2 regions of the Rhizobium sp. ERR 1071 genome follow, and region 1 is predicted to be linked to the other one. Evidence: predicted binding sites of a transcription regulator. Region 1 holds the regulator's gene; the other holds the start of a gene.

Evidence for each region. The regulator LexA, encoded in region 1, represses DNA repair genes until DNA is damaged. The targets are predictions, from matches to a motif close to TGTTCNNNNTGTGTTCNG.
Region 2: FBZ99_RS11365 (PA0069 family radical SAM protein) is a predicted target of LexA. The motif match lies at 2,196-2,213, and genes of this name have one in related genera.

The regions. Positions count from the first base shown of each region.
Region 1 is NZ_VITM01000001.1:442,148-446,349, reverse strand. Features, by position in the region: gene FBZ99_RS02235 (ComEC/Rec2 family competence protein) at 1-1,625, shown strand, start outside; gene lexA (transcriptional repressor LexA) at 1,606-2,328, opposite strand; gene FBZ99_RS02225 (VOC family protein) at 2,748-3,635, shown strand; gene kdsA (3-deoxy-8-phosphooctulonate synthase) at 3,632-4,202, shown strand, end outside.
Region 2 is NZ_VITM01000003.1:253,484-257,685, forward strand. Features, by position in the region: gene FBZ99_RS11345 (4-(cytidine 5'-diphospho)-2-C-methyl-D-erythritol kinase) at 1-351, shown strand, start outside; gene moaB (molybdenum cofactor biosynthesis protein B) at 351-905, shown strand; gene FBZ99_RS11355 (hypothetical protein) at 937-1,245, opposite strand; gene FBZ99_RS11360 (glycosyl transferase) at 1,524-2,042, opposite strand; gene FBZ99_RS11365 (PA0069 family radical SAM protein) at 2,283-3,440, shown strand; gene FBZ99_RS11370 (ribonuclease HII) at 3,546-4,202, shown strand, end outside.

The DNA.
Region 1 (4,202 bases):
TCAGGCAAACCTTGCCGGGAGATACCGGCGCCTTTGCCGCAGCGCTTGTCACCGATGAGAGACGCGCAATCTCCAAGGATACGACCGAAGCGCTGAGAATTGCCGGTCTGACCCATATCATTGCAATTTCCGGTCTGAACATGGCGTTGTCGGCCGGCATTTTCTACATCGGCCTACGCTACTTGTTCAGCCTGTTTCCCGGTGTCGCGCAGGCCTGGCCGACCAAGAAGTTCGCAGCCCTCGGCGCGCTTCTCACTGTAACGGCCTATTATCTCATCTCCGGCTTCGGCGTATCCGCCGAGCGTGCCTTCATCATGATGGCGATCATGCTCGTGGCCGTGCTTTTCGATCGGCCATCGATCAGTCTGCGCAACGTCGCACTTTCTGCCATTGTCATTCTTGTACTGTCGCCGTCGCAAGTGCTCGGCCCGAGCTTCCAGATGTCCTATGCCGCAACGCTGGCGCTGGTGTCGGGCTATTCGCTCTGGAAACGGCGGCGGCATCGTGAAAACATCCTGCCGCGCCTTCGTGTACTAAGTCCGCTATTGTTCGTCACACGTTTCTTCGCAGGCGTGACGTCGACCTCGTTCATCGGTGGCGCATCGACCGCTATCTTCTCGATCGAGCATTTTCACCGGTTGGCGACATATGGGCTCGCCGCCAACCTTGCGGCAATGCCCGTCGTTTCTTTCATCGTTATGCCGTTCGGGATGATGGCGATGCTGCTCATGCCGCTCGGTCTCGACGGGCCTTTCTGGAAAGTCACCGGAGAGGGACTGGAACTCGTTATCATGATCGCAAGAACCGTAGCTGGTTGGGGAGGTGACATTACCTTCGGTCGCCAGCCGGCCTGGCTGATGCCCACATTCATTATCGGCTTCCTGATCATGAGCATATTGCGGACCCGGCTTCGCCATCTGGGCCTGCTATTATCGCTCTTGTCCATGGGCTTGGCGGCATTCGGATCTGGCGTACCGAAACCCGACCTGATGATCTCCGAAGATGGCGTCCTGGTCGCATTGCGCCAGGACGATATACTCGCGACCAATCGCGAGAGACCGCAGGCCTTCATTTTCGAACAATGGCAAAAGGCACTGGTTGCGGCGGACCATCAGCCTCCGACCATGCTCCCGGCTGACAGCCGACTTCCACAAATCGGCAAGGCAGATCGTTATAAGCGATTGAACAGTGAAGAACAGAAGGCGGTCCGTATCGCAATGGAAGAAGCCTTGGACCGCACCATGCAAGGCAGTTTCGCCTGCCAGAAAGGAGCATGGTGCGCGGCCATGCTTGAAAACGGCGCGATATTGGTCACTATCGAAAACGCGGCCTACCTGCCTGCGGCTTGCGACACGGGGAACATTATCGTGACGCCAATCCGGCTACGGCTCGACCATTGCCGTTCCGGAGCGATGCTCATAACCGGTGCGACATTGCGCAAAACCGGCTCCATCGAAATGGTGCTTACCGGAGACAAGCCCATCCTCTCAACCGCATTCGAGAACCCGCAGCGTCCCTGGACCAGGCATCGAACCTACGATTGGCGCACCGGCAAATTCGACGCGCCAATTGCGCCCACGTCACCCGCCATCGACAATTCACCGGTCAGTGATAGCGGCGAATAAGGCCAACGAGCTTGCCTTGGACCTTCACGCGATCCGGTCCGAAGATGCGGGTTTCGTATGCCGGGTTTGCAGCCTCAAGCGCGATGGAAGCACCCTTGCGACGGAAGCGCTTCAGTGTCGCCTCTTCGTCATCGACCAGCGCCACGACGATGTCGCCGGGATTGGCCGTCGTCGAATTGCGGATGATGACCGTATCGCCGTCGAAGATGCCGGCATCGATCATCGAATCCCCACGAACTTCAAGCGCATAATGTTCGCCGGAGCCGAGCATGTCGGCGGGAACAGTGATGTCGTGCGTATTGTTCTGGATGGCAGAAATCGGAACACCGGCAGCGATCCGGCCCATTACGGGCACCGACGCCGAGCCATTGTGATCGTCATTTGCCACCTTCGACGGAGCGGGCGGGGCAACGGGCTGCGGCTTTCCGAGGCTGCCTTCGATAACGCTCGGAGAAAAGCCGCGGCGCTGCTGCAGGCTCGGATTATAGGCGTCGGGAAGCTTGATGACTTCGAGCGCTCTGGCCCGGTTCGGCAGCCGGCGGATAAAGCCCCGCTCCTCCAGCGCCGTGATCAGGCGATGAATACCGGATTTCGATGCCAGATCCAATGCATCCTTCATCTCGTCGAAGGATGGTGGAACACCGGATTCCTTCATGCGTTCGTGAATGAAGAGAAGCAGTTCCTGCTGCTTGCGCGTCAACATCGTCTTGGAACCCCAGAATCAAGAAAAGCTGCGAAACAAATCCAGAACGGACACTATATGTTCCATATGTGTTCCGCAAGTACTTAAATTTCGGTAAAGCCTTGTGAGGTCAGTTAAATAATTGCCATTTGCGAATGGATCGGCTCGGAACATCGGCGCGCTATGTCTCCGTTAACTTACGGAAAAATAAGAAAAATGCCGCTCTACTCGCTTCCGCGACTTTGTCGTTCAGCCCGTGCGCCGAGCATTTGGATGAACGTGCCGCGCGGCTGCATGAGCCAGCCATGGCAGAGAATCAGCAATCACGTTTGCGAGATTGCCTTCGATCCATGTCGTGTGCTCCGGGTGTTCCATGCTTCCATCTTGAATTGCGCGGGGGATGGGCGCAAATCTGCTTCGGCAAGCAAACAGGAGAAGCCATGATTTCGTCTCCGCATCCGCTGGATCATCTCGTGCTGCCGACCGTCGATATCGCTTTGGCACGCGAGCGCCTCGGCAAGCTCGGTTTTACAGTGGCTCCAGATGCGCGCCATCCCTTTGGCACGCAGAATGCCTGCGTCTTCCTTGCCGATAAAACCTATCTCGAACCTCTGGGCGTCGCGTCTGCGGAGCAGTGCGAGAAGAGCATCATGGATGGCAATGTTTTTGTTGCCCGCGATCAAGCCTATCGCTTCCGGGTGGGCGAAAATGGCTTTTCGGCAGTGGTGTTCGGTACGGATGATGCGGTGGCGGATGATAAGCGTTTCAAAGCGGCTGCGATTTCGGCGGGGCGAATGCTGGATTTCTCCCGTCCGATGAAGATGCCGGATGGAACGGAAACCACGGCCGGTTTTCGTCTTGCCTTCGCCGCCGATCTGCGCGCGCCGGATTTTCTCGCTTTCTGCTGTCAGCGCATCAATCCGCTGCCGGCTGACCGCAGTGTGCTCGAGCGTCACGAAAACGGCGTGACTGGTATCGCGCGGGTAGCGCTTTGCGCGCCGAAGCCGGCGGCCTATCGCGGCTTCTTCGAGGAGCTTGTCGGTGGCCCGCGCATTATGGAGCATTCCTTTGGCCTGACGATCAAGGCTGCCAATGCCGATCTGGAGATTTTGACGCCGGAAGGAATGGAGGCATTCTATGATCTACCTGTTCGCACGAATGATCCGGGGCTCAGAGCACGTGCAATCCTTTTCAAAACGCGCGATCTTTCCGTGACATCGTCGCATTTCACTGCTAACGGCGTCACCTATACGCGTAAGAACAATCGTCTATTGGCGAGGTTGGCACCCGGTCAGGGCGCATTGTTCGCCTTTGAGGAGATAATATGAGCACGAATTCGGAAGTCACCGTCGGCGAGGGTGCCTCCAAGGTCCTCTTTTCCAATACTGCAAAGCTGTCGCTGATTGCCGGCCCCTGCCAGATGGAAAGCCGCGACCATGCGTTCATGGTTGCCGGCGTCCTGAAGGAACTCTGCGGCAAGCTGGGCATCGGCCTTGTCTACAAGTCCTCCTTCGACAAGGCGAACCGCACATCGCTGTCAGGCAAGCGTGGCATCGGCCTGGAAAAGGCGCTGGAAGTCTTTGAAGACCTGAAGAAGGAATATGGCTTTCCGGTTCTGACCGATATCCATACGGAAGAGCAGTGCGCCATCGTTTCCAAGACGGTCGATATCCTGCAGATCCCTGCTTTTCTGTCGCGCCAGACCGATCTTTTGGTTGCAGCCGCCAAGACCGGCCGCGTGGTCAACGTCAAGAAAGGCCAGTTCTTGGCGCCGTGGGACATGAAGAACGTGCTTGCCAAGCTGAACGACAGCGGCAACCCGAATATTCTTCTCTGCGAGCGCGGTGCCTCCTTCGGCTACAACACGCTGGTCTCGGATATGCGCTCGCTGCCGA
Region 2 (4,202 bases), on a different contig from region 1:
CTTGTCGGCGTCTCGACATCGGATGTGTTTCGGCAGCTCACCCGCAAGGACAATCCGCCGCTCTTGTTTCCATCACAGATGCCGCAGGGACACGGCGAATGGATCGACACGATCAAGACCCTGCGCAACGATCTGGAACCGCCGGCACGCTCGATCTGCGGTGAGATTTCAGCGCTCTCCGGCCTGATCGAAAGCCAGGGGCCGATCATGACGCGCATGTCCGGTTCCGGTGCGACGTGCTTCGGTATTTTCAACGATATCGAACAGGCGACGGCCGCCGCCGCTTCGCTTCACAGGCAGCGGCCGGACTGGTATTTCCAGGTAACCGAAACGATCGCGGGAGAGGCATGATGGCAGCGTTAGGCAACGAAAGATCCTTCATTCCCGTCGGCATCGCCGTGCTGACCGTTTCCGATACACGCACGCTCGCTGACGATAAATCCGGCGATACGCTGGTTGCCCGCATTGCAGAGGCGGGTCACAGGCTTGCCGCCCGCGCCATCGTGCCAGACGACAAGGAGCGCATCCGCGCGCAGGTGGAAGCCTGGACGAAGGACGATGCGATTGATGTGGTGATTACCACCGGCGGGACTGGCTTTACCGGCCGCGATGTCACGCCCGAGGCGCTGGAGCCGCTGTTCGAGAAGCGGATGGATGGGTTTTCCGAGGTCTTCCATCGCATTTCCTACGACAAGATCGGCACGGCGACGATCCAGTCACGGGCCACCGGCGGTGTGGTCAATGCCACCTTCATTTTCGTACTGCCGGGTTCGCCTGGCGCCTGCAAGGATGCATGGGACGGCATCTTGAAGGCGCAACTCGACTATCGCCACATGCCCTGCAATTTCGTGGAGATCATGCCGCGCCTCGACGAGCATCTAAAGCGCGGCGCCGGCTCGAGATAGGTCTTCTGCTCAACGCGATATTGCGCGTCGATCATGCCTTCGGCAGAACAGGAATTGATTCCCAAGAATCGCCGGTGAGAATGATGCAGCTCCGGCCGGATACGTCGCTCATCAGCAGTGTCCAGTTGCCGCTCTCGGCGGCGTAGATCTCAACAATCGTGCTCTGATCGAGCTTGCCGACGGCCGAAAGCTTTTCCGAAAGATGGTCGCCAAGAAACGCGACGATATCGACGCGTTGAGCGCAGGCCAAGGTCACCTGAGCGGCGGCAATGCCGGGGAAAAGAGTTGCACTTGCAACGAAGATCGTTGTCATGAGGCGGTAGAGCATCGTGCGTTTCATAACGCACCTCCTTTCGCCGAAATCCCGGCAGAAAAGGAGAGTTCCGCTGACCAGTTCCGCCTGATATCGGCATCTTCATGGTCGGCCGCCTGACGCGACACGCATAAGGTGCCGCCACATGCAAATTATCGCAGCTATTCGCGCGTTTACAAATGGAATCTGCGGAACGCTAGAGCAGTTCCAGCAAAAGTGCGAAGCGATTTTGCGTCCGGAGCTGCGTAAAAACAAAAAGATGGAGCGTTTTTGCAATTCGAAGAAATGCGGAAATGCTCTAGGCCCTATCGCGCCGCGCGTGCCACCCAGGACGGAATGAGCTCGCTTGAAAGCCGTCGGCCCTTCTGTCCCTTGGCGAACTCCGCCAGCCCCATGCCCGACCTGGCGACGGCGATCGCCTGGTGCTTGGAAAGCAGCAACCCCAGTTCCAGCGGCGCCGTACGACGGCCGATTCGCTTCAGAAACGGGCGACGATAGCCGCGCGATGCTGTAAAGCGCGCCGGCACCTTGTTCAGCGAGACATATTCGGCGATCTCATCGATCCAGCCGGCTTGCGGCCGTGCGCCCGGCTCGATCAGCAGCAACCATTCGCCCCTCGCAGACCGCAATATATCCTTGATATCCCACTGCGAATAAAAGCGGCAGCCGGCGGCATCGGCCACCTTCGATGTGCCGTCCCTGGAACCGTGATCAAGCACGACCACGTCGCTGACCAGCCCTTCGACCGCTCCTGCCACCAATGCCGCCAATGTCTGCGCCAGCTCGGGTTCGTGATCCTGGCATTCGATGATGACCGTCAACATTGCCCATTTATAGAGCGGCGCATAATTTATTGCCAGCACCTAACCCTCAGGCTCGAGCGTTTAAGAAAAGCATCATAAGCGGCCGAAATTCTCACGGCCGGCGCCGCCGAATACCTCCCGTGAATGAGATGGAAAATGACGGTCGCGGATTTTTGTTCTTGCAATGTTCTCATTTGTCGGATAGGAATTTAATCATCTTAGACGCGGCATGCGATGGCATGAGCCGCCCTGGAGCTACCGATGAACGAGCAGTCCCTTGCAGGGCAGGCCGCTTTCGCGCCTGCCAACACGGCAGATGTTGCCAATGCTTTGATCGCCGATGCCGGTCTCAGGGTCGACGTCGAGCGCCGGCGTGGGCGCGGCGCCGGATTGAACCCGAGCGGCCGGTTCGAGCCGCAGCAGCGCGAAGCTTTCGACGACGGCTGGCAAAGCTGGGAAGAGTTGCCGCCATTCAAAACCGAAGTGCAGGTGGAGAAGCCGCGCACGGCCATTACCCGCAACGAATCCCCCGATATTCCCTTCGACCGATCAATCAATCCTTATCGCGGCTGCGAGCACGGCTGCATCTATTGCTTCGCACGGCCGACGCATGCCTATATGGGACTGTCGGCGGGGCTGGATTTCGAATCGAAGCTCTTTGCCAAGCCGGATGCCGCCAAACTTCTGGAGCGTGAGCTGGCAAAGCCCGGCTACAAGCCGCGGGTGATTGCCATCGGCACCAATACCGACCCCTATCAGCCGATCGAGAAGGAATGGCGGATCATGCGCCAGATTCTCGAAGTGCTGAACCGGGCGAACCATCCGGTTGCCATCGTCACCAAGTCGGCGCTGATCATGCGCGATATCGACATTCTGAAAGAGATGGCCGCCAAGAACCTGGTGCGCGTAGGCCTGTCGGTGACGACACTCGACCGCAAGCTCGCGCGCACCATGGAGCCGCGAGCCGCGACGCCGCCGCGGCGGCTGGAGGCGATCCAGGCTTTGAGCGAGGCGGGGATCCGCACCTCGATCATGGTGGCACCAATCATTCCAGCGCTCAACGACCATGAGATCGAGCGTATCCTCGACGCCGGCAAGGCGGCCGGTGCGCTGGAGGCAAGCTATGTCATCCTGCGGCTGCCGCTGGAAGTAAGCCCGCTCTTCCGCGACTGGCTGCTGCAGCATTATCCGGATCGCTATCGTCACGTCATGTCGCTGATCCGCTCGATGCGCGGTGGCAAGGATTACGATGCCGAATTCGGCAAGCGCATGAAGGGTGCCGGACCCTATGCCTGGCAGATCAGCCGCCGTTTCGAGATGGCGACCCGCCGGCTCGCGCTCACACGCCGCAATATTGCGCTACGCGACGACCTGTTCGTGCCGCCGGATGGCAGCGGCGTGCAGCTGTCGCTGCTCTGACGATCCCTGCGGGTTTTCCCTGTACCCGCTGGAAAAGCCCCTGGCTTCGCCGCCATGATCCACCGGGGGCTTGCAGGAGATCGGGTGGTGTGCGAGCTTCGCCGCATGTCACGCCGTGCACCACCCGATTCTCCAATGCTGTTCGAGGATGTTCCGCTCGTCCCCACTTTCGAGCTGGAACTGATTGCGCGCCGTGCCGGCCATTGGCCGGTTGCCGGGGCCGATGAGGCAGGCCGAGGCCCACTTGCCGGACCGGTCGTGGCGGCCGCCGTCATTCTCGATCCAGAGCGTATCCCGAACGGGCTAAACGATTCCAAACAGCTGACAGCCGCCAGACGTGAGGAACTGTTCGTCGAAATCCTGGCGACGGCAACCGTGTCCATCGCCTCGTCGAGTGCCGGCCGTATCGACACGACCGATATTCGCAAGGCAAGCCTCGATGCGATGCGCCGTGCCATTTGCGGGCTTGCCGTGCCGGCGAGCTATGTGTTGACCGATGGGCTCGACGTGCCTGTTGGGCTCGCCTGCCCAGGAAAAGCCGTGGTCAAAGGTGATGCGCGCTCCTTCTCCATTGCTGCCGCTTCGATCGTGGCCAAGGTGACACGCGACAGAATGATGGCGCGTGCTGGTGTCGTTTTTCCGGCCTATGGTTTCGCGGCCCATGCCGGCTATGGCACGGCGCAGCATCGTGCAGGTATCGAGGAGCATGGTCCCTGCCCGCTGCACCGCATGAGCTTTCGCCCCTTGCGCAAAGAGGTCATC